3 regions of the Evansella cellulosilytica DSM 2522 genome follow, and region 3 is predicted to be linked to each of the others. Evidence: riboswitches for the same ligand, from Rfam matches in the RefSeq annotation. Region 3 holds a riboswitch; each other region holds the start of a gene.

Region 1 (7,737 bases), 440 kb from region 3:
ACAAGACTCTAGATTTATAAGTAACGATTTTTGAAAACTCATTTATTTGCTTGAACTTGTATTGAATTTCTTGTTGATCAAGGATAGTGACATTATTCAAGGCTAATGTTAATTGCTCTGTTTCAGAAAAAAACTGTGAAACCCGTGTATAAAGATATTTTTTTGTAAATGCATCTACGATATAACCAGCTATAATAAAATACCGATTACCACCACTTGGAATAATTGGAGAAACGATTACCTTCCCACCAAGTGGACTATCGACAAGGACAGTATGCTTAATAGCAAGAAGTGGTTGTAAAAACTGAGCAAAATACGACTTATGACCATATTTTTCATATACAAGCTCTGTAAATGAACAGTTTCCACTAACTGTAGTTAGTTCATTACCAGTGCTATCGACAATAACGATATTTAAACCTGTTAAAGCTGAAAATGCATCTTGTACATGTTGATTAAATTTAAACATCTGATTCATATTAACATCTCATCTATTTGGTTAATTTTTGGCTGGACGTATCGATAAATGGCTGAATCGCCTTCTCCGATCATCTCAAGTATAGTACTATGTACTAATTTTTCTAGTACAGGCTGTAAGTCTATTGGATTTCTACCTAGTCGTCTACCTAGTCCATGTAACGTCTCGTAGGAGTATGGGTTTTCTTGGAAAAATATCGTGCATTCCACTTCTAAAGGATTAAAGTTTAATGGTTCCATTGAACCCCCCCCTATATTAACCTTATAAAAGGCTTCGACTGTATATTTTGTACTAATAAAGGTTGTGACATAATTCCTTGTGGGGATTTCCTTACTTGAAAATACTGGTAGTTACCATCTACCCATGTTTGTAATACACCATTACACGTTCTTTCTAAAAAGCTAGCAGTTTCACTCCCTATTTCTGTGAAGTTACATAATGCCAATAAAGTAATACCCGAAGAACTTGTTTTTGCCACCTCTGCAGGAAAATGCTTCTTTACGAAGTCCCTCCCTCTCTGAGAAACTACTGTATTTAAGTCATAATAGATAAACCATCTTTCATCCCTTTCTAAACTCTTTTCAACGACTGGCGTTAACGTTTCAATAATCGCTTTGTTATATTGCTCATTGTCAAAATTGTGCACCTTTATAACAGATGATTTGTATGCATCTGGAATTGGCCTATCATAGTGCTCAATAAAATAAATCTTTTTTTGTTTTGCGAGCGCTTCTATATCAACACCAAATAAACGATATAAATGCTCCATATCTAAAATCGTCATTAAACTAGACAATAGTATGACTATATTTTCTCCGGCAAGTGCTCTTTTACTAATAATAGATCCGATGAAATATTTATAATTAGCTTTACTATTCGTATCTAATATTAAGGAAGTCCCCTTTTGGATACCTCCTAATAGTAATCTATCAAGAGCAGGAACTCCTGTACTAATAGTTGTATCTTCATGCAATGTAATTGCTTTATCCTCAACCATGGATAAGGAAGGGATTAAATCAATACCTGCATTATTGATACGGTAAATATGCTCCCCTTCTTTAATACAACAGCCACGCATTTTGAGAACCTCTAATGTTCTTTTTCTGTATATGGTATGATGTCCCTGTAATGATAACCGAATAACCCCATCTAAAACGTAACTTACAAAAGGAATTTCTTCTTCCGATTTATTAGTTTGTTCATGAATTAATATAGAAGATAAACGATGCTTCCTTAAAATATTTCTTATTGTATAAATATTGTCTCTCGCTTCTTTTTGATTTTCCATTCCAAAGCTAAAGAGGCTCAAGCTATCAATAACAATTCTTTTACAATTAATTTCTTTTATTACTTGATCAAAAATACCATTGGATTTTTTCATTTGCTCTAACAAAACATCTGGAGATATACAAATAACCCTTAGCTTATTTTCCTTTTCAAGAGATTTTATATCCCACCCGAATGAATCCATATCGTTATATATTTGATCTGGAAACTCTTCAAATGTAATATAAATTCCGGATTCATTGTTGTTTAATGCGCCATCATATAGAAATTGCATTCCTAATATAGTTTTGCCTGTTCCTGGCGCTCCTTCTAGCAATATAGAAGAACCAGTAGGAAATCCCCCATTTAAAATATAGTCTAATCCTTCTATACCTGATGTCGTATATGTATACATTGATGGTCCCCCTTTTGCTTATACGAATACCCCTTTCATTATACAGAAATATAAGAGACAAAAGGCTACATAAATAAAAAAATGTAAAAAACTACTATATAATAGAAATAAATAGATTGTACATTAATAAAAATTAGTAATAAAATTGTAAAATAATTGTTCAGTTGGTAAAAGTGAACGGTCTTTTGGAGTAATAATACCGACAGATCTTTTCAAATTTGGCTTTCTTAATGGTATCTTTACTGTTGATTTAGGAATACTATCCATTAATGTCATTTCTGGCATTAATGTAACCCCAAGACCAGCTGACACTAAACCTTTTAAGGCATCTACGTCATCACCTTCAAAAGCGATTTTTGGTTCAAAGCCAATCTCTTGGCATGCATCCAACACGATCTTTCTATAAGTAAACCCTTCTGGAAGAAGTACAAAGGGATCGTCAATAAGGTCTAATAAATCTATTGTTTTATAATATGCCATTGGATGGTTTGCTGGTAATAGTGCGACAACATTTTCGTGAAATAATACTTTAGTATCTATATTTCTTTCTTCTTTAACAATAGGTGCTATTAATGCCAAATTGAAATAACCTTTCCTAACACTGTCAACGAGTTCATTGTAGAGTGCTTGCTTCAGATGAAATTGTGCCTCAGGATATAGTTGGCGAAATGCGTAAATAGCTCTCGGCAGTGTGTATGCCGCAAGACTACTTGGAAATGCAATACGAACAGTACCCTTTTCTGGCTCTAAATAATCTAACACTTCTTTTTTTGCGTCCTCCATTAAGTTCATTGCATGCTTTACTCTTTCTAAAAATAACTTACCGATTGGCGTTAATTTAACAGATCTACCATCTCGAATAAATAAATCGACACCTAATTCTTTCTCTAAATTAAAGATTTGTCTACTAACAGCCGATTGTGCAACATGTAGCGCATAAGCTGCATCTGTAACATGCTCACGATCTGCAACTTCAATGAAATATTTGATCTGTCTAAATTCCAATGTTACTCCCTCCTTACCGACGGATCTATAAAAAGCATAGGTGTTATCTGTTTTTGATATTGTTTACGTGATTATTAAATTATAAAATACAGCATAGTAGAAAATCTAACATATTTTTAAATTCGTCACTATTTTTTAACATTTATTTTCACTAGGAGGTTAAATATGAGTACAGCAGTAAAAGAAAACCAAGAAGTACAACATTATGTTAACGGTGTATATGAGCAAGTAAAAAAAAGCAATGCGCATGAGACTGAGTTTTTACAAGCGGTAAAGGAAGTGTTAGATTCATTAGTTCCTGTTTTAGCTAAAAACCCTCAGTATATAAAGCATGCAATATTAGAAAGAATGGTTGAACCTGAAAGAACGATTTCTTTTAGAGTTCCTTGGGTAGACGATCAAGGGAATGTAAAAGTGAATCGTGGTTATCGTGTCCAGTTTAATAGTGCTATTGGTCCTTATAAAGGTGGGTTAAGATTTCACCCATCAGTGAATCAGAGTATTATCAAGTTTTTAGGATTTGAACAAATATTTAAAAATTCTTTAACTGGACAACCTATTGGTGGCGGTAAAGGTGGATCTGACTTTGATCCTAAAGGGAAATCCGATTTTGAAATTATGAGATTTACACAAAGTTTTATGTCTGAATTAAGTAAGTATATAGGACCTGATACAGATGTACCAGCTGGAGACATTGGTGTTGGGGCTAGAGAAATTGGCTATATGTTTGGGCAGTATAAAAAAATGCGCGGTGCCTATGAAGCAGGAGTACTAACAGGTAAAGGTGTAGGTTATGGAGGAAGTCTTGCCCGTAAAGAAGCTACCGGTTACGGCACAGTGTATTTTGTTAATGAGATGCTAAAAAGTAAAGGCTTGAGTTTTAAAGACAGTACAGTTGTCGTATCAGGGTCAGGAAATGTTTCGATCTATGCTATGGAAAAAGCAATGGAACTTGGTGCTAAAATCCTAGCATGTAGTGACTCAAGTGGATATGTATATGATCGAAATGGCATTGACTTAAATACTGTTAAACGCTTAAAAGAAGTAGAAGGTAAAAGAATTTCTGAATATGTGAAGGAACATCCTGGTTCAGTTTTTTATGAAGGTTTTGGGGGTATTTGGAAAATACCTTGTGACATTGCGCTTCCTTGTGCTACACAAAATGAAATCGATGAAGAAGCTGCGAAACTATTAGTTGCAAATGGCGTAAAAGCCATTGGTGAAGGTGCTAATATGCCTTCCACTTTAGAAGCTGTAGATGTGTTTCTTGAAAACAATGTACTGTTTGGCCCTGCTAAAGCAGCTAATGCTGGAGGAGTAGCAGTATCAGCACTTGAAATGGCTCAAAATAGTGCAAGACTATCTTGGACTTTTGACGAGGTTGATGGAAAGCTAAAAGAGATTATGACAAATATTTACAACGACAGCTTAAAAGCGGCAGAGGAATATGGTGTTCCAGGTAACCTTGTAGTTGGAGCGAACATTGCTGGTTTTGTCAAAGTAGCGGATGCTATGATTACGCAAGGGGTCATATAAGTCCCCCACTCCTAACATTTGCATTACGAAAGTAAATTTGTTAGAGTAAAATAAAGTTCATATTCTTAACTTCAATCCTAATTTGAAGTGAGTTTAGAGGTGCAAAAACCATTAGTACACTTTTAGAGGATGATGAGATCCTATGAAAAATGTGGAAAGGGGAATTTGCCGAAGCGGCATACTACTCACAAGTATGTTGCTGGTTCTGTCATTGAATAAGTGCAGGACTGTCATATAGTTCATTTTTAATGACACTATATGGAGGGCTATCTCACGCTAGAATAATCATTTAGTAAACTGATATCTAGCAGCAACGATGTCCTCGTTGCTGCTTTTTTATGTTTAAGTAATGATTGTTCACCTGATTTAGCTCTATTCACGAACTTTTTTCGACTAGTCGAAACTAAAATCTGTTGAATAGAGGTGCTTTACATGAATTTTGGAACATTAATAACTGCGATGATTACGCCATTCGATCATGATGAAGAAATTGATTATCCGGCAACTAAATCACTGATTCACTATTTAATTGACAATGGATCCGACAGCATTGTCATTGGAGGAACAACAGGTGAATCTCCTACATTGACAATAGAAGAAAAAACTGATTTTTTTAAGTATGTAGTAAAAGAAGTAGACGGGAGGATTCCTGTAATAGCTGGTACAGGAACAAACAGCACAAAATCATCTATACAGCTAACAAAAATTGCTGAAGAGAGCGGTGTTGATGCTGCGATGCTTGTTGCTCCTTATTATAATAAGCCAAGTCAGGAAGGGATATATCGACACTTTGAAAAAATTGCTCATAGTACCTCCCTCCCAATCATGCTTTATAATATTCCTGGGCGTTGCTCTGTTAACATAGACCCAAATACTATTATTAAGCTCTCAAACATTGACAATATTGTGGCAGTGAAAGAAGCCAGTGGAGATATAAATGCTATTGCCGCAATTGCTGAAAAAACGTATGATTCGTTTTATGTATACTGTGGTGATGATAGTTTAACATTACCTACTCTTTCGGTTGGTGGTCATGGTGTTGTTTCAGTAGCATCACACATATTAGGGAGTGAAATGAAAGAAATGATTGATGCCCATGAAACTGGAAATGCATTATTGGCAAAACAGTTACATCAAGAATTATTACCAATGATGCATGCTCTATTTATTGCTCCAAATCCAACACCTGTTAAAGCAGCACTAGAAATGTTTGGAATAAATGCTGGCTCAGTAAGAATGCCATTAGTACCTTTAACTCAGGAAGAGTCAAAAGTATTATATGAATGTTTACAACATAAGCTGCTGTCTAGAGCTGTTTAATTATATCCCCTCCCCTTCTATCGTTTAAAAATGTGTTAAAATACAAATGAATAAGAAGAGGAGGCTTCATTTTGATTGCAGTAGTATACGACTTAGAACTCGTGAAACGATTCAAAAAAGGACAGTTGAGTGAAATTATTGAGATTGGTGCATGTAAGGTAGACTTAACATCTCTTAAAATAATTGACGATATCCAAATTTATATGCTCCCGAAAAATGGATATATTCCGAAGAGCTCCAGAAAGTTTATCAATATGACTCAAGATGATGTTAAAAGTGCGATACCCTTTTCAGATGGCATGAAGAAATTCATTTTTTGGCTACAAAAAGAAGAAGATTATTTTCTATGTTCTTGGGGAAAAGACGATAAAGTACACTTCATCGATCAATGTCTTCGAAATAACATGAAGTTAAAGTGGTTTAAGAATTACAATGATATTCAGCCACAAATCGGAAAAGCATTAAAACAAAATACGAAAAATCAGTTAGGCTTAAAAAATGCGCTACATTTAGCAAATATTGAGCCCGTTGGTCAAGCGCATAGAGGTATTGATGACACGATTAACACCGCATTGTTATTAATAAAATACTTTGATGAAGTTACATTACGTACTAACATGATTACTGAAAAAGAATTAAATCTTTTCGAATCGAAACGTAAAAAAAGGCGAAATCGCCCCCACTCTAAAAGTGAGAAACAAATAAAACATATACACTCCACTGATAAAATATAAAGGTTGGCCAAGAACTAAACTTCTGGTCAACCTTTATTTCATTTTAATATTAATTATTGTGAAGTTGCTAACACGTTACAAATTAGTATAACCACTTGCTACTACCTATGGCATAAACGCTCCAAAACATTTTCAAAAAACAGGCGTCCTCCCTATTTCATTTAATTAGCTGGTACATACGCTAATCGTATAGAAGGAAATAAGAGTATAAATTTCCTGAATTAAATATAAAGGGTGTGGCTAATGTCAGTAAACTATTACTACCAATTATGTCAAGATAACATCGGCCAGGATGTAGAAATTACAGATCATCACGGAAAGAAGTACTTTGGTAAAATTGAAAAAGTAGACCATGAAAATGTTTATTTACGTCAAGAACCAGCACCAAGTGAGCAAACTGGACCAGGATTATTCTTTTTTCCGTTAGCAGTCGGTGCACTCATTGCTATTCCATTAATCGGAATAGCAGGTTTTCGTCGTAGAGCGTACTATTAAAATGACCAAAAAGGCAGTGGTTAAATGCATTTAAAGACCCTACCTTCAGGCGCATTTGAAACTGAAAACCTTCATTTTCGATCTATTGACTTTGATGACAAAATGGCTATTTACAACTTATACTCAGATCCAAAAGTATTGCAGTTAGAAAAAAGTAATCCAATTCATAGTTTGAAAGAAGCTGAAAATTTAATAAGATTAATGAAAGCGTCGCATCATGATCCTCATCAGCTATTCTGGGGAGTAACGCTCAAAGATAATCAAAGTTTAATTGGTACTTGCGGATTTAAAAACTGGGACCGAAGCTCTTCTCATGCTGAAATCGGGGGTCATTTAAATAGTAAATACTGGGGAAATGGCTATGCAACGGAATCTTTACGTGCTCTTATACACTATGGATTTACAATGATGTCTCTTAACAAAATTTATGCGATGACAAACTGCCAAAATGATATTGTGATAAAAATCTTAAATAAATATCGGTTCAA
Region 2 (7,737 bases), 1.4 Mb from region 3:
TTATTTATTATAGGAAATAAGTTGTAAATATATAAGAAAACAATGGACATAATTATAAGCAACATATTACCAGGTAAGAATTTAATGGTGATATAATACAGTATAAGGTAATTATTTTATTGTTTTGAGGAGGAATTTTGGAATGGCAATCGTTAACGTATCAGATCAAAACTTTGCCGCTGAAACAGGTGAAGGCGTAGTATTAGCAGATTTTTGGGCGCCATGGTGTGGCCCTTGTAAAATGATCGCTCCAGTATTAGAGGAGTTAGACGGTGAAATGGGCGACAAAGTAAAAATTGTAAAGCTTGACGTCGATGAGAATCAAGAAACTGCTGGGAAGTTCGGTGTTATGAGTATCCCAACACTGCTCGTATTTAAAGATGGGCAAGTCGTTGATCAAGTTGTTGGCTTCCAACCGAAAGAACAGTTAGCAAGCTTATTAAATAAGCACATATAATATTTAAAAAACTGAGTGATGTAAAATCATTCAGTTTTTTCTTTGTTAACCTAATATTGTGAAATTTGCCTCACATCAACTTCCTCCTAGATAGTTTTATTAGCCAATAACGACTTCAAGAAATTGTAAAGTATACCTCCTATTAAATCCTGTATAATAAAATGCACCTTTATGATAAATTTATAAATATAAACGAAGTGATATTAGTAATTGGGTTCAATATAAAAGGGGAGAACAAAAATGCCAGAATTAAAGGAGAAATTATCGTTAGTGCCAGCACAGCCTGGCTGCTATTTAATGAAAAATAAACATGGAACGATTATTTATGTAGGGAAAGCGAAGTTACTAAGAAATCGCGTCCGCTCTTATTTTACTGGTTCTCATGATAAAAAAACTCAACGCCTCGTTTCGGAAATACGAGACTTTGAATATATTGTCACTTCATCAAATATAGAGGCTTTACTTCTCGAGCAAAATCTTATTAAAAAGCATGAACCAAAATATAATGTACTCTTGAAGGATGATAAAAGTTATCCTTATTTAAAAATTACGAAAGAGGAGCACCCTCGCTTAATTACTACGAGAAAGGTCAAAAAAGATGGTGGGAAATATTTTGGCCCATATCCGAATGTGCACGCTGCTAATGAAACGAAAAAATTGTTGGATCGCCTATATCCGCTAAGGAAATGCCGCACGTTACCTGATAGAGTTTGTTTATATTATCATATCGGACAATGCTTAGCTCCGTGCGAGTTTGATGTTACACAAGAAAAAAATCAAGAAATGGTGCAAGAAATTACTAAATTTTTAAATGGTGGTCATAAGGAGATTAAAGAAAACTTAACGAATAAAATGCTAGAAGCATCTGAAGAGTTGAACTTTGAACGTGCGCAAGAATTGAGAGACCAAGTACAGCACATAGAAGCCGTGATGGAAAAGCAAAAAATGACGATGACAGATGAAGTTGATCGAGATGTATTTGGTTATGCATATGACAAAGGTTGGATGTGCGTCCAAGTATTTTTTATTAGACAAGGTAAATTGATTGAAAGAGATGTTTCTATGTTTCCAATGTACCAAGAGCCAGAGGATGATTTTTACACATATGTTGGGCAGTTTTATTTAAACGATCAACATCGTAAACCGAAGGAGATATTAATTCCGGAAGTGATAGATGAGGCTGTCGTACAAGAGTTTATTCAAGTGAAGACGTTTAAACCTAAAAAAGGACAAAAGAAGCAATTAGTTGACCTTGCTAATAAAAATGCACAAATAGCCTTAAAGGAGAAATTCGATCTTATAGAGCGAGATGAGCAAAAAACGATCGTTGCAATTGAACGTCTCGGTGCTGCACTAAATATAGAAACGCCTCATCGAATCGAAGCTTTTGATAACTCTAATATTCAAGGAGTCGATCCTGTATCTGCGATGGTTTCTTTTTTGGATGGTAAGCCAGATAAAAAGAACTATCGTAAATACAAAGTGAAAGATGTAGAGGGACCTGATGACTATGAATCGATGAGAGAAGTTGTTCGAAGAAGATATATAAGGTTGCTGAAAGAAAATCAACCACTTCCTGACTTAATTGTAATCGATGGAGGAAAAGGACAAATTTCTGCTGCGCAAGGTGTGTTAGAGGACGAGCTCGGCATTTATATTCCTGTTTGCGGCCTCGTAAAGGATGAAAAGCACCGTACTTCACAACTTATGATCGGAGATCCGGCTGAGGTCGTTCCTTTGAAAAGAACGAGTCAGGAGTTTTATTTACTCCAAAGAATTCAAGATGAAGTGCACCGATTTGCCATTACGTTTCATAGAAACGTAAGAAAGCAATCAATGTTTTCTTCTATACTTGATGATGTTGAGGGAATTGGAGAAAAGAGAAAAAGGGAACTTTTAAAGCATTTTGGATCGTTAAAGCGAATAAAGGAAGCTAATATAGAGGAAATTGAAGGTGTAGGTATACCAAAGTTAGTTGCTAAAGCGCTATTCGATAAAATACAAGAAGAGGAGCAATAATCGTAATTGCAAAAAAAAAATGTATTTGATAAACTACTATTTGTGTAATATTTCCTTACAAAAAAATAAAAATTCATAACTTTTTGCTCTTAGGAGTGAAGGTAGAGGTGCGAAAACCATCAGTAAACTATGAGAGAAGGTTGAGCTTCAAAGATCATAGCTTGAAAGGGGAATTCGCCGAAGAAGAAATGTTTTCTCAACGACAATCTTCTGGATCTGTATTGAATAAGTACAGAACTGTCATGCAGGAGAACTGCATGGAGCACTATCTCACGGAGCGGCTTTGTATGTATCATATTTTAAAAGTCGTATTCGACAGTGGGATATAGCCTACTGTCGTTTTTTATTTTATTTTTGTCGAAACCTCATGAAAAATTTCAGTTTAATTAAAGCTGAATAGGGTATGTTAGCTTCATACTTTCATAGGTTTCATCCGTGAGCTATCTTTATTGATTATGTTCTATTAAATAGGGCAGAGAGTACAATGAAATGTATGTTTGAATCAAAAGAGGAGGCGTTCATGTTGGCAACGATTGTTCAGAAGTTCGGAGGGACTTCTGTAGGAGATGTAACAAAAATTAAAAGAGCAGCTGAAAAGGTGAAAGCTGCAATGGAAGCAGGTAACAAAGTAGTTACCGTTGTATCTGCGATGGGGAAATCAACCGACGCGTTAGTAGGATTAGCGCAAGATATAAGTGAGCATCCTGATAAAAGAGAAATGGATATGCTATTAAGTACTGGTGAGCAAGTAACGATGTCCTTAATGGTTATGGCTTTAAAGGAAATCGGTATTGATGCCGTTTCGTTTACTGGTTGGCAAGCGGGGATTAAAACGGAGCCTATTCACCAAAACGCTAGAATAATGGGAATTGAGACAGATAGAGTGCAATCCGCTTTAGATGAAAATAAAGCTGTAATAGTAGCTGGTTTTCAAGGGATGACGGAAAGCGGTGAGATAACAACGCTTGGTCGTGGTGGTTCTGATACAACTGCAGTAGCGTTGGCTGCTGCCCTTAAAGCTGAATCATGTTCTATTTTTACAGATGTTACTGGTGTTTATACTTGTGACCCTAGAACTGCTAAAAAAGCTCGACAACTACATAGCATTTCCTATGATGAAATGCTGGAGCTTGCAAACTTAGGTGCTGGAGTATTGCATCCTAGAGCAGTTGAATTTGCAAAGAACTATAATGTACCACTTATTGTTAGATCAAGCATGGTTGATAAAGAAGGAACGATTGTAGAGGAGGAAGCGTCAATGGAACAAAATTTAGCAGTACGAGGATTAGCTTTTGAAGGTGCAGTGACAAAAATTACAATTGAACATTTACCGAATAACTTTAATACAATGTCAAATGTGTTCTCAGCACTTGCGGAATCGGGCATTGATGTCGACATTATCATTCAACAAATGACAGGCAAAAATGAAATGAATATATCTTTTTCCATTCACACACATGAATTGACAGAAGCGCTTTCTATTTTAGAGAAAAATAAAGAGGAATTAGGTTACGAGCATATTCGTCACGAGGATAACTTGGCAAAAGTATCAATAGTTGGTTCTGGTATGGTTTCAAACCCTGGTGTTGCCGCAAACATGTTTACAGTACTTTCTGAGCAAGAAGTTTCTATTAAAATGGTAAGTACGTCAGAAATTAAAGTATCTGTTGTCATACCTGAAGTAGATATGGTGAAATCAGTGGAAGCACTTCACACCGCATTTGACTTAGATGTGCGAGAAGAAGCGAAAGTAACATCATAGTAACAATAAATGGGGACTCATAAGGTTAGCCTTTTGAGTCCCCATTTTTTTCTAAAATAAATATTTATTAGTCCTTATAAATAGGATCGGAGTTATCCCAACGAACGATGATCCGACACGTTAAAGGCTTTTTCTTTTTCACTTCATATGTGGCCTCTGTCACATACTGTGTTTGCTGCTCAGTCCATTGCGCTAAAAAACCACATTCTAAAGTCACAGGGCGTTCGTGTATCATAAGGGGAGCTACTAATTCGTAATGTTTTTCGGTCCTTTTTTCTTTTAAGAGAGAAAGTGTTCCCCAGTTCGCCTTTTCAAAAAAAAGTGAGAGGTCATCTAATTGCTCTGTTTTAAGCTTTCTCGCAACTGATTTTCCTGCCCAGTATAAAATACTTTCCTCATCTTCCCCTAATAGTTCAGGTAATAATACATGGCGAAGAAGATGATTACTATAAGCTGAAACCTCCATATTGAGTTCTTCAATTGTGTCAATCCACTGTTTCTTCTTGGCCATTGCATTCATCCTTCATTTGTTAATCTGTAAACTTATTCTTTTATTATATTACCACATACATGATTCATTCGGATAAAAATTATCCATGAATTTCTTGGACAAACTATAGTATATATGTTAATCCCGTGTTATACTATTACCCGATTTATAGGCGGAGGTAATGTTAAATGAATCTTGGTATGAGTAAGTTTTTAAGTCCTTTTAGGATTATTGTATTTTCTTACATAATAGCAATGTTTGTATTTAGTATTTTTTTATACTTACCAATATCAGCGCAGCCTGGTGTAAACGTTACCTACTCTGAGGCTCTTTTCACATCAGTAAGTGCAGTAAGTGTCACAGGACTTACTGTCGTAAACGTTTCTGAAACTTATAGTGGTTTCGGTGTTTTTATATTAGCGTTAGCGATTCAATTAGGTGGAATTGGTGTGATGACACTAGGGACATTCATTTGGCTCGTATTCGGTAGGAAAATAAATCTTTCCCAACGTATGCTTATCATGGTAGACCACAATCAAATTGCTTTTTCTGGTCTCGTTAATTTAATGCGTGGAATTTTGTTTGTCGCTTTAGGAATAGAAATAATAGGTGCATTAATACTGGGAACGTATTTCTTAAACTATTTTGATACAGTTGGAGAGGCATACTATCAAGGTGCCTTTGCCGCATTATCAGCTTTTACGAATGCCGGCTTTGACGTTACAGGAGCTTCTTTAATTCCATTCGTTGATGATTACTTTGTTCAATTAGTTTCCATTCTTTTAATTTTCGCTGGAGCAATTGGATTCCCTGTATTAATGGAGTTAAAGGAGTATTTTACTTCGAAGGATAGAAGTTTTAGGTTTAGCTTGTTTACGAAAATTGCTGCCTCTACTTATTTTATTGTGTTCGGAATCGGTGTAGTAGGTTTGTGGATCATAGAAAAAAACGCTTTTTACGATGGATTAAGTTGGCATCAGCAACTATTTTTTTCACTATTTAATTCGGCTACTGCAAGAAGTGGCGGTTTAGCGACAATGGATGTCTCTCAATTAACTTTGGCGAGCTTATTGTTTTTATCAGCATTAATGATTATCGGCGCGAGTCCATCAAGTGTTGGTGGTGGTATTCGTACGACAACGCTTGCGGTCATGTTTTTAACAATTAGAAGCTTTGCTTTAGGAAGAAAAGATGTAAAAGCATTTGGGAGAGAAATACACGAAGAGGACCGCCAAAAAGCGTTTATCGTACTTTCTGTTTTCGTTGTTGGGTTGTTTACTGCCATTATTTTAGTTAGTGCTTTTGAGCATAGTAGTGAATTAGAGCTAATGGCGATAATATTTGAAGTGAGCTCGGCGTTTGGAACGTGTGGTTTATCGATGGGAATTACCCCAACATTAACACTTCCAAGTCAAATTACCTTGATGGTGCTGATGCTAATTGGACGGGTTGGTTTAGTAGCATTCCTCTTTTCTATTAGAGGTAGAGAAAAAACGAGTCATTATAAATATCCCACAGAACGTATCATTATTGGTTAATTCACAAAAAGGTATTTCAAGAAAATTGTGTATGCATTTCTTCACACATAAAACATTTATTATATTAAATGGAAAGTAACTGTATTAATGAAAGTAAAAGAATATATAATCGCATGTAAATAAAGAGTAAGAAGGGGGATTATGGTTAATAATCCCAGTAATACCAACGTTTTAATATTTATTTGAAAAGAGTTCTTTTAAAGAGTTAATTCTTTTGAGGGCTCTTTTTTTTTAATTAAATGCGAGACAAATAAAGGTTTAATAAGGAGATTGTGTTAAGCTAAACGCTTTTTTATAAAATTAAATACTGTATCCGCTTTCTTGACGCAGCATAGGGAAGAGGGGTAAAATGGAATTGTCACACTTTATACAAAATTGTGTGCAATTTAATGATTGACAATGTTAGAATAATAGAAATTGAGAAGTTAAAGGAGGTATATTTGTTCGTTCATAAAATAGGTTATTAGTATAGTATAAAACATAATAGGGGGAGAGTTTGATGTCTACTAATCGTGAGTTTTTCTATCGGAAATTACATTCCCTGCTAGGTGTTGTACCATTAGGTGCCTTTTTAGTCGTTCACTTTTTGGTGAACTACCAGGCGGTACAAGGACCAGAAGTATATAATCAAGCTGCAGGAATGATGGAACGCTTGCCGTTTTTATTAGTATTGGAATTTGGTCTTATATATATTCCAATTATTTTTCACGGCATTTATGGTCTATATATTGCTTTTCAAGCTAAACATAATACGTCTACATATAGTTATTTTAGGAACTGGATGTTCCGCTTACAACGTATTACAGGAGTAATAACGATCATTTTTGTCGCATGGCATATATATGATACGAGAATTCAAAAAGCACTTGGAGCAGAAGTGAATTATGACATGGTAGCAAACATTGTCGCTAGTCCGATCGCTCTTGTTCTATACATTATTTCAATCGTTGCAGCATCTTTCCATTTAGCGAATGGTTTATGGTCATTTGCTGTTACATGGGGAATCACTGTATCACCAAGATCTCAACAAATTGCAACATACGTTACAATGGCTATATTCGTTGTGATGTCCTATATCGGTATAAGAGCAATCTTAGCATTTGTCTAGCCAAAGAGAAGGAGTGTTTAGAATGAGCAAAGGTAAAATTATCGTTGTTGGCGGCGGTTTAGCTGGGCTAATGGCGACAATTAAAGCAGCCGAAGCAGGTGTTTCCGTTGACTTATTTTCCGTAGTACCTGTAAAACGTTCACACTCTGTTTGTGCGCAGGGTGGAATTAACGGCGCATTAAATACAATGGGGGAAGGCGACTCTACATGGGAGCACTTTGATGATTCTGTATATGGAGGAGACTTTCTAGCGAATCAACCGCCTCTAAAAGCAATGTGTGATGCAGCACCTGGTATTATTCATTTAATGGATCGTATGGGAGTAATGTTTAACCGTACTGGTGAAGGCCTTTTAGCATTACG
Region 3 (7,737 bases):
GAGGCATTACTTCAAGGAAATACGATAGCGAGGCAGAATGTATTTGTTCTTTACTTGCTTCTTCCATAATAAAAGGAACTAATATGAATAAAAGCACAATGATGATAGTTTGAAAGAACGTAATGACGTTTAATTGGTTAATAACTCATACCCTCCTTCCTTTTTTACTATATGTATATGACCGTTAATTAGTTTGTATCAAACCTTTTATACACTATTAATTTCAATCACTTTCCAGCATCATACTTTCAAAAATATTTTCTCATTTTGCTGTATCCGTCGAAACATCTTTTATTGTATTCAAGAAGTATATCCTCGGTGCTGCGGGGCAAGGCTTTAAAAGGCACTGAAAAAGTTGTTTTATACTTTTTCAGTGCCCTTATTAATCAACCTTTTTCAGACTACTGTTCAAATATTTCTTTTTATCACTTGAACGAGTACCCATATGTTTACTCTTCAAATACTTTGACTTCTTCCATTACATCGCCTTGCTTAATCTTCAATACAGCATCCATACCTTCTGTAACTTGTCCAAAAACTGTATGAACGCCGTCTAAATGTGGCTGTGGCTCGTGTACGATAAAGAACTGACTACTTCCAGTGTCCTTTCCAGCATGTGCCATTGATAAAGATCCTTGTACGTGCTTATGTGGATTACCTTCTGTTTCACACTTTATTGTTTTTCCACTTCCACCCGTTCCTGTTCCTAATGGACATCCACCTTGTGCCACGAAACTAGGGATTACTCTGTGAAAAGTAAGTCCGTTATAAAAGCCTTCGTTTGCTAACTTTTCAAAGTTTTCTACTGTCCCTGGTGCTTCATTAGGGAAAAATTCGATTTGAATTTTTTCGCCATTCTCCATTGTGATTGTGCCTTTTTTCATATTGTTAATCCTCCTGAGTTTATGTAATTAATGTATTCATTTTACATCCATCCCATTGTACACTATTTGATAATAGAAATAAAACTAGGTTGCCCCAAAGTGTCCACACTTTTTAAACAACCTAGTTCTGTATTAGTACCCTTTTATAAACTGTTAGCTAAGTTTTTTGTATTGCTTCGATATGACACTTCATTTTTTACTAAGTCTTCATAAGATTCTCTCTTTATTACACATTGTTCTTGACCATCCTCTACAAAAATAACTGCTGGTCGGAGAATTCTATTGTAATTATTGGCCATCGAATAACCGTATGCTCCCGTTGAAAAAACTGCGAGCAAATCACCAGCCTCTGTTTTTGGTAACTCTATATCCCAAATTAACATATCTCCACTCTCGCAGCACTTTCCAGCAATAGATACAAGCTCTTCGCTTTTCCCGTCCATTTTATTAGCTATTTGAGCAGCATATTTCGCTTGATATAATGCCGGTCTGATATTATCCGTCATCCCACCATCAACCGAAACATACGTCCGAATGCCCGGTATTTCTTTTCTTGATCCGATAGAATAAATCGTTGTACCTGCTTCTCCTACTAAAGATCTTCCAGGTTCAATCCATACCTCAGGTAGTGTCATGTTAAATTTTTGCGCATAATGTTTTACTGCTTTCACCATCGCTTGAACATATTCTTCTAATGGAAGTGGTTCATCTTCGATAGTATACTTGATACCGAAACCACCGCCAAGATTTAAAACGTTAGGCTCATAACCAAGCTTGTTCTTCCATGTTAAAAGGTGATTATAAATGGCCTCCACCGCAGAGGTAAATCCATCAGTCTCAAAGATTTGTGAACCAATATGAGAGTGAACCCCTTCCAGTTGAACATATTGATGTTCTTGAATCATCATGATTGCCTTTTCTGCTTGCCCACTTTGTATATCAAAACCAAATTTAGAATCCTCTTGTCCAGTTGAAATATATTCATGCGTATGTGCTTCCACACCTGGAGTAATGCGAATAAGAACTTTCATTTCTTTTTTTAATGATTGCGTAATTGCCATCAACCATGATAATTCCGTAAAATTATCAACAACAATGCATCCTATTCCTTCTTTTACCGCCATTTCTATTTCATCAGGACTTTTGTTATTTCCGTGAAAATGAATTCTTTCTACCGGAAAATTAGATTTTAATGCAGTGTAAAGTTCACCACCAGATACAACATCTAAGCTTAAACCTAGTTCGTCTATTAACTGGAACATTGCAATGGAACTAAACGCTTTACTGGCATATGCAACTTGATATTCAATATTTTCCTCTTCAAAAGCACTTTTAAATGCTTGTGCTCTATTTACAATATCCTTTACATCGTATACGAACAAAGGAGTGCCATACTTCTCCACAAGCTTCGTCGTATCTACCCCTCCAATTTCTAAGTGCCCTTGTTCATTTATTTTCCCCGTACCATGTAAATCCATCGTTGTTACTCCTCTCACTGGCCATATAAAAATGATATAGCCAATATATAATATAGACGTGTAAAAAGGATAACGGAGCAAATCCCATCCGTTATCCTTTGACGTAAACATTCAATCCATCGGATAGTACTCCACTGCTAAAAACAGTGACAGTGTGTTGCCTATTAAACAACACCCCAGCATTTTAAGTTGGCTCCTTAAAACACTTCGGCAAATTGACCTTTCCATTACTTTCAGTGCTCGCCATTAACTCCAGTAATGTACTCATTCGTTTTGCGCCCCTAACGCATGGTATATTTTATTATCATTTATGCTGTTTTCAACGATATCATATCTTCCTTATTGTTTCAAGAAGTTAATTGCTATTAGATTGCTTCACTGCGTCCTGTGGCTTTACAATACTAGGTCTACGGCGCTTAATCGGCATTGCTTGCCTTATTAAAACATCTAAGGCTGCAACTGGATAAAACGGTAGAAATGGCCATAAATACGGTACATTTAGAGACCTAATACAAGCTAGTGCAACAAAGAATATTGTCGTACCAATGACAAACCCTGGTGCATGAAATAGACCAACTAAAACTAGCAGCACTAGACGTAACATCTTCAAAGCTAAAGCAAGTTCATAACTAGGCGTTGCAAACATGCCTATCGCTCCTATAGCTACGTAAAGTATGACTTCTGGAATTAATAGCCCGACCTCTATTGCTATTTCACCAATTAGAAGTGCTGCAACTAAACCTAATGCTGTCGCTAGCGGGGAAGGGGTATGAATAGCAGCCATCCTCAACAATTCTATTCCTAATTCTGCAACAAATATTTGCGCAAAAACCGGTACGTTTGTTGTTTCATCTGGCCCAATATAATCAAGATTATCAGGTAATAACCCTGGTTCTAACACCATTAATAACCATAATGGTAGTATAAATAATGAAAAGAGCATACCCGAAAACCTCACCCAACGTAAGAAAGTTCCAACGAGAGGGGCTTGCCGATACTCTTCTGCATGTTGTACATGGTGAAAGAAAGTAGTTGGAAAAATAATCACACTTGGTGATGCATCAACAATGACAATAACATGTCCTTCTAATATGTGAGTTGCTGCTACATCAGGCCTTTCAGTATATCTTACGATAGGGAACGGATTTGCTCCTTGCTTAACTACAAACTCCTCTACAACTTTATCCGCCATCGTTAATCCGTCAATGTCAATATTCTCTAATTCTTTCCGGATTACCTCGACTAGATTTGGATCTGCAACTCCATCAATATAACTAATACATACATCTGTTTTTGACCTACGACCAATTCTCATTATTTCGTTTCTTAAGTTTTCATCACGGATCCTTCTTCTAGTCAGAGCCGTATTTTCTATAATATTTTCAGTGTATCCATCACGACTTCCACGAACAACTCGTTCCGTATCCGGCTCTTCTGGACCTCTACCAGGATAACTTCGAACATCGATAATAATGGCATCCGGTTCACCTTCAACGATGATGACGATTAAACCAGCTAACAATTGGCCAATTGCATCATCTACCGTTTTTACATGCTCTACTTGAACATGGGTTAATCGATTTTCTATCTGTTCTCTAACATTATTTTCTTTTACTTCATTGGCGTCCAAGTACATCAATTCTTTTAACAGTTCAATTGTATACTGGATATCACAAAGTCCGTTTACAAAATAAAATTGGATTTCTTTATCCAATATGTAAAGCTTGCGAATACCAACATCAAAGCTTGTGCCGATTCCGACTCTTTCAGTAAAGTTTTTTTCATTTTCTCTACTATTTCTAGAGATTGGCTGATTGACTTTATCGTGTACTGGATCCATTGTAACCACTCCTTTCTATAATTAATTCGATCGCTTGTTTTGTAATAGGAGCCCCCATTTTTATAGCATCTTTACCTCCCATTTTACCAATGTCACCAATCCCAACAATCATCGGAATTGATAATTGATCTAGTACTGACACCGTATCCCCTCGCAGTCTACCGACTTCCGTATCTCTAATTCCATCCTTATCTACACCGAACTCTGTTAATGTACCGTTTCTGTCAATACTGACATCAATCCTCGTCCATTCGTGTGAATAAGATTGTGATGCTACAGCAATGGCACCTAATATTTTTATATTGGGGCATTGAACGACATCAATTAAAACGGATTCGCCAGGACCTTCATCGGGGAAACCGCAATCATCAAATAAAACGAGCACTAAATCTTTCTTTGCATTTAAAATTAATTGTATTAATGTATCACTATTAATTCTTGTAGGATTGCCACTTGATTCTGATATTAATTCACATTGAAGCTCTTTGGAGACATAATCAACAGCCTCCCTTGCTGATGCATCTCCATCAGTGACTAATATAACCTGCTTCATCAATTTCATGTAATCGCTCCTTTGTTCTAGTAAGCTCACTACTTTACTTACTTAGCGAACGAAAAATAACCAGTGATATAAGGAACCGAGTATTTTTCCAAGCACAATTGCCCATAGTAGCAAATTCACTTTGTTTTTCATCCCAATACGCTTTGCAAGAATCGGGAACACATTAAGTACTTCCGTTAATGCAGCTGCTAATAAACCAATAAACATTCCACACAATAAACCAATTGCTATTACAATAGGCGTTGGAAACGAAAGATGAGGTTCACCTAAACTGAACCACACACCTGCTAGAGCTCCTAGTACAATGGCCACTTCATAATAACGAAGACTTTTTTCAGATCGAGTCAAGTCAGCTAACCTTGGAATTACTCCTAACACTGTTAAAAAAGCGACGAAACCACTCCCTACAGCTAACCCACCTGCTAGTCCTATGAACATCAAAAGTATGAAACTAACCATCTCTTTCCTTCCAGGCCTCATTCTCATAGACGGATACGTACCTATCCATATTTTCCTGATAATTAAACATTTCTATTTCCATAGGACTTGGTTCTTCGTTAATTCGTTTCCTAAATACATGATTAAAAAATAAAATCATACCTAATCCAAGACCAATTGAGTATGGTATTTGTAATAAAATAGGATGTTCTACAGTTTCTCCTGTAATGGACTCATATAATTTCAAATGCACTTCCTGCATACTCACATCTTCGTGAAAATTCATAATCGCTAATCCAGCACCGATGAAAAGTAAACACCAAACAAATAGCAACAACACGGGTTGCTTAAAGTTATTCTTCTGTTTGCTATACACGATTGTTTGGGTTGGACCTATTACTTGAACATCTACATTTTTTATCAATTGCTGTATCTTGTTTACAATAAACATGGAATCAATCACATATAACTTCTTACTCATGTCGACTTTATACACCAGAATGTTCTTAATTTCTTGTTCACCCGCGCCATCAACGATGACTTGTGCTATATCACCAATTACAACAGATTGATCTTTCTCCCCCCAATAACGGCTTTTCAAACGAATGTATACTTTTTTACTCATCGAAAAACCTCTTTTCACGATATTCTCTCGAATAGTATGTAAAGATAAAGCCATTTCCATGCATATCTAATATTAAGAGATTGACTTAAAAGGTAAATACGACCTTTAGAGTCAATCTCTAAGCAATGTGCGTTGCCTCCAAAAAAGTTAGTCCACTCATTGAAATTTTTATAGTGCGCGCGCAGCGAGTAACTCCATTGCCATTTAATAATAAAGTTGATGTGTACTTTTCTAATTCCCACAGGCGTTTTGCAGCTTTCGTGAAAATCAATGCTAGGATTTAACAGAACCTAAAAAAAACAACTCAGCAATTAGCCGAGTTGTTCTTTTAATACCTTTAAGATTTTCTTCTCTAGTCGCGACACTTGTACTTGTGAAATACCTAGTCTTTCAGCAACTTGAGACTGTGTCTGATCTTTATAGTATCTCAAATAAACGATTAGTTTTTCTCTCTCATCTAATTTATCAATTTCGTCGCGTAGTGCTATTTTGTCAAACCACTTCATATCACCATCATCAGAAATTTGATCTAATAATGTAATAGGATCTCCATCATTTTCATATACTGTTTCATGTATAGAAGTAAGTTGTCTACTAGCTTCTTGGGCGAACACCACTTCTTCAGGAGTAAGATCAAGCTTTTCAGCAATTTCATTAACCGTTGGTGTTCTCCCTAATGTTTTGGAAAGCTCTTCTTTCATTTTCCTTATTTTATTAGCACTCTCTTTAATAGACCGACTAACTTTTACAGTTCCATCATCACGTAGAAAACGTTGGATTTCACCAATAATCATTGGAACTGCATATGTGGAAAATTTCACGTCATAACTCAGGTCAAATTTATCTACCGATTTAATAAGACCTATACAGCCAATTTGAAAAAGGTCATCTGCTTCATAACCGCGATTTAAAAACCGTTGTACAACAGACCAAACTAAACGTGTATTAGCGTTGACTATTTGATCTCTCGCTTCTTGCGCACCATCTTGAGCTTCTTTTATTAACCTCTTTACCTCTTTATCATCTAAATATGTTTGTGATTTTTTAGTTTGCTTAACTTCTACATCCATTAGCTTCCGTCCTCTCAATTGGCAAGTGCGCGTTGCTTTGAGAGTGTTTTTACTAATGTAACGGTTGTTCCAACCATGGGTTCTGAATGAATGGCAACTTCATCCATAAAGTTTTCCATGATTGTAAACCCCATACCACTTCGTTCTAGCTCAGGTTTTGATGTATACAACGGTTGTCTCGCTTCATCCAAGTTATGAATGCCTACACCTTTATCGCGGATCATTAGTCGTACTGTATCCTCTTCTAATTCCACTTCTAAATATACTTTTCCATTTGCATCTTCGTTATAGCCATGAATAATTGCGTTAGTCACTGCTTCACTCACAACCGTTTTTATTTCAGTTAACTCATCCATCGTTGGGTCTAGTTGTGCAACGAATGCTCCAACAGTTACTCTTGCAAATGATTCATTTTGACTCACTGCCGTAAAAGCCAATTCCATTTTATTTTTCATGATGCCACCCCCAACTCAAGAAGGGCATCCATTTCATTTGAAGCAAGTCTTACAATTTTGAATAGCCCAGACATTTCAAACAACCGTTTTATTTGTGGGGAAATCGAACAAACGACCATCTCTCCCCCTAATGTTTGTACATATTTGTAACGCCCTAAAACTACTCCTAACCCAGAACTATCCATAAATGATAAATGCTCTAAATTTAATAGAATATGAGTTAAATTTTGTTCCTTTAGTGCTTCATCAACACGCTCTCGTAATTCCATCGCTGTATGATGGTCTAATTCACCTTCAAGTCTAACACAGAGAACTTTGTCTCTTTTTTCCAAATCAATGAGTAAACTCATTCGATTCACCCCTTAAATTATAGTTCTAAACTCAC

Evidence for each region. Region 3 has a riboswitch for lysine ahead of lysA (diaminopimelate decarboxylase). Riboswitches for the same ligand answer to the same signal wherever they lie in the genome.
Region 1: another riboswitch for lysine. It lies ahead of dapA (4-hydroxy-tetrahydrodipicolinate synthase); the one in region 3 lies ahead of lysA (diaminopimelate decarboxylase).
Region 2: another riboswitch for lysine. It lies ahead of BCELL_RS15595 (aspartate kinase); the one in region 3 lies ahead of lysA (diaminopimelate decarboxylase).

The regions. Positions count from the first base shown of each region.
Region 1 is NC_014829.1:2,419,516-2,427,252, forward strand. Features, by position in the region: gene BCELL_RS21630 (LuxR C-terminal-related transcriptional regulator) at 1-478, opposite strand, end outside; gene BCELL_RS11040 (hypothetical protein) at 475-717, opposite strand; gene BCELL_RS11045 (ATPase domain-containing protein) at 729-2,159, opposite strand; gene gltC (glutamate biosynthesis transcriptional regulator GltC) at 2,283-3,164, opposite strand; gene gdhA (NADP-specific glutamate dehydrogenase) at 3,330-4,700, shown strand; lysine riboswitch at 4,787-4,977, shown strand; gene dapA (4-hydroxy-tetrahydrodipicolinate synthase) at 5,133-6,020, shown strand; gene BCELL_RS11065 (3'-5' exonuclease) at 6,092-6,754, shown strand; gene BCELL_RS11070 (hypothetical protein) at 6,998-7,249, shown strand; gene BCELL_RS11075 (GNAT family N-acetyltransferase) at 7,274-7,737, shown strand, end outside.
Region 2 is NC_014829.1:3,356,575-3,364,311, reverse strand. Features, by position in the region: gene trxA (thioredoxin) at 143-457, shown strand; gene uvrC (excinuclease ABC subunit UvrC) at 698-2,476, shown strand; lysine riboswitch at 2,571-2,752, shown strand; gene BCELL_RS15595 (aspartate kinase) at 3,000-4,238, shown strand; gene BCELL_RS15590 (YslB family protein) at 4,306-4,749, opposite strand; gene BCELL_RS15585 (TrkH family potassium uptake protein) at 4,917-6,266, shown strand; gene BCELL_RS15580 (succinate dehydrogenase cytochrome b558 subunit) at 6,766-7,374, shown strand; gene sdhA (succinate dehydrogenase flavoprotein subunit) at 7,397-7,737, shown strand, end outside.
Region 3 is NC_014829.1:1,982,963-1,990,699, reverse strand. Features, by position in the region: gene BCELL_RS09055 (hypothetical protein) at 1-67, opposite strand, end outside; gene BCELL_RS09050 (peptidylprolyl isomerase) at 450-884, opposite strand; gene lysA (diaminopimelate decarboxylase) at 1,028-2,362, opposite strand; lysine riboswitch at 2,479-2,654, opposite strand; gene BCELL_RS09040 (spore germination protein) at 2,718-4,202, opposite strand; gene spoVAEA (stage V sporulation protein SpoVABEA) at 4,183-4,764, opposite strand; gene BCELL_RS09030 (stage V sporulation protein AB) at 4,807-5,223, opposite strand; gene BCELL_RS09025 (stage V sporulation protein AA) at 5,216-5,827, opposite strand; gene sigF (RNA polymerase sporulation sigma factor SigF) at 6,139-6,897, opposite strand; gene spoIIAB (anti-sigma F factor) at 6,912-7,352, opposite strand; gene spoIIAA (anti-sigma F factor antagonist) at 7,349-7,702, opposite strand.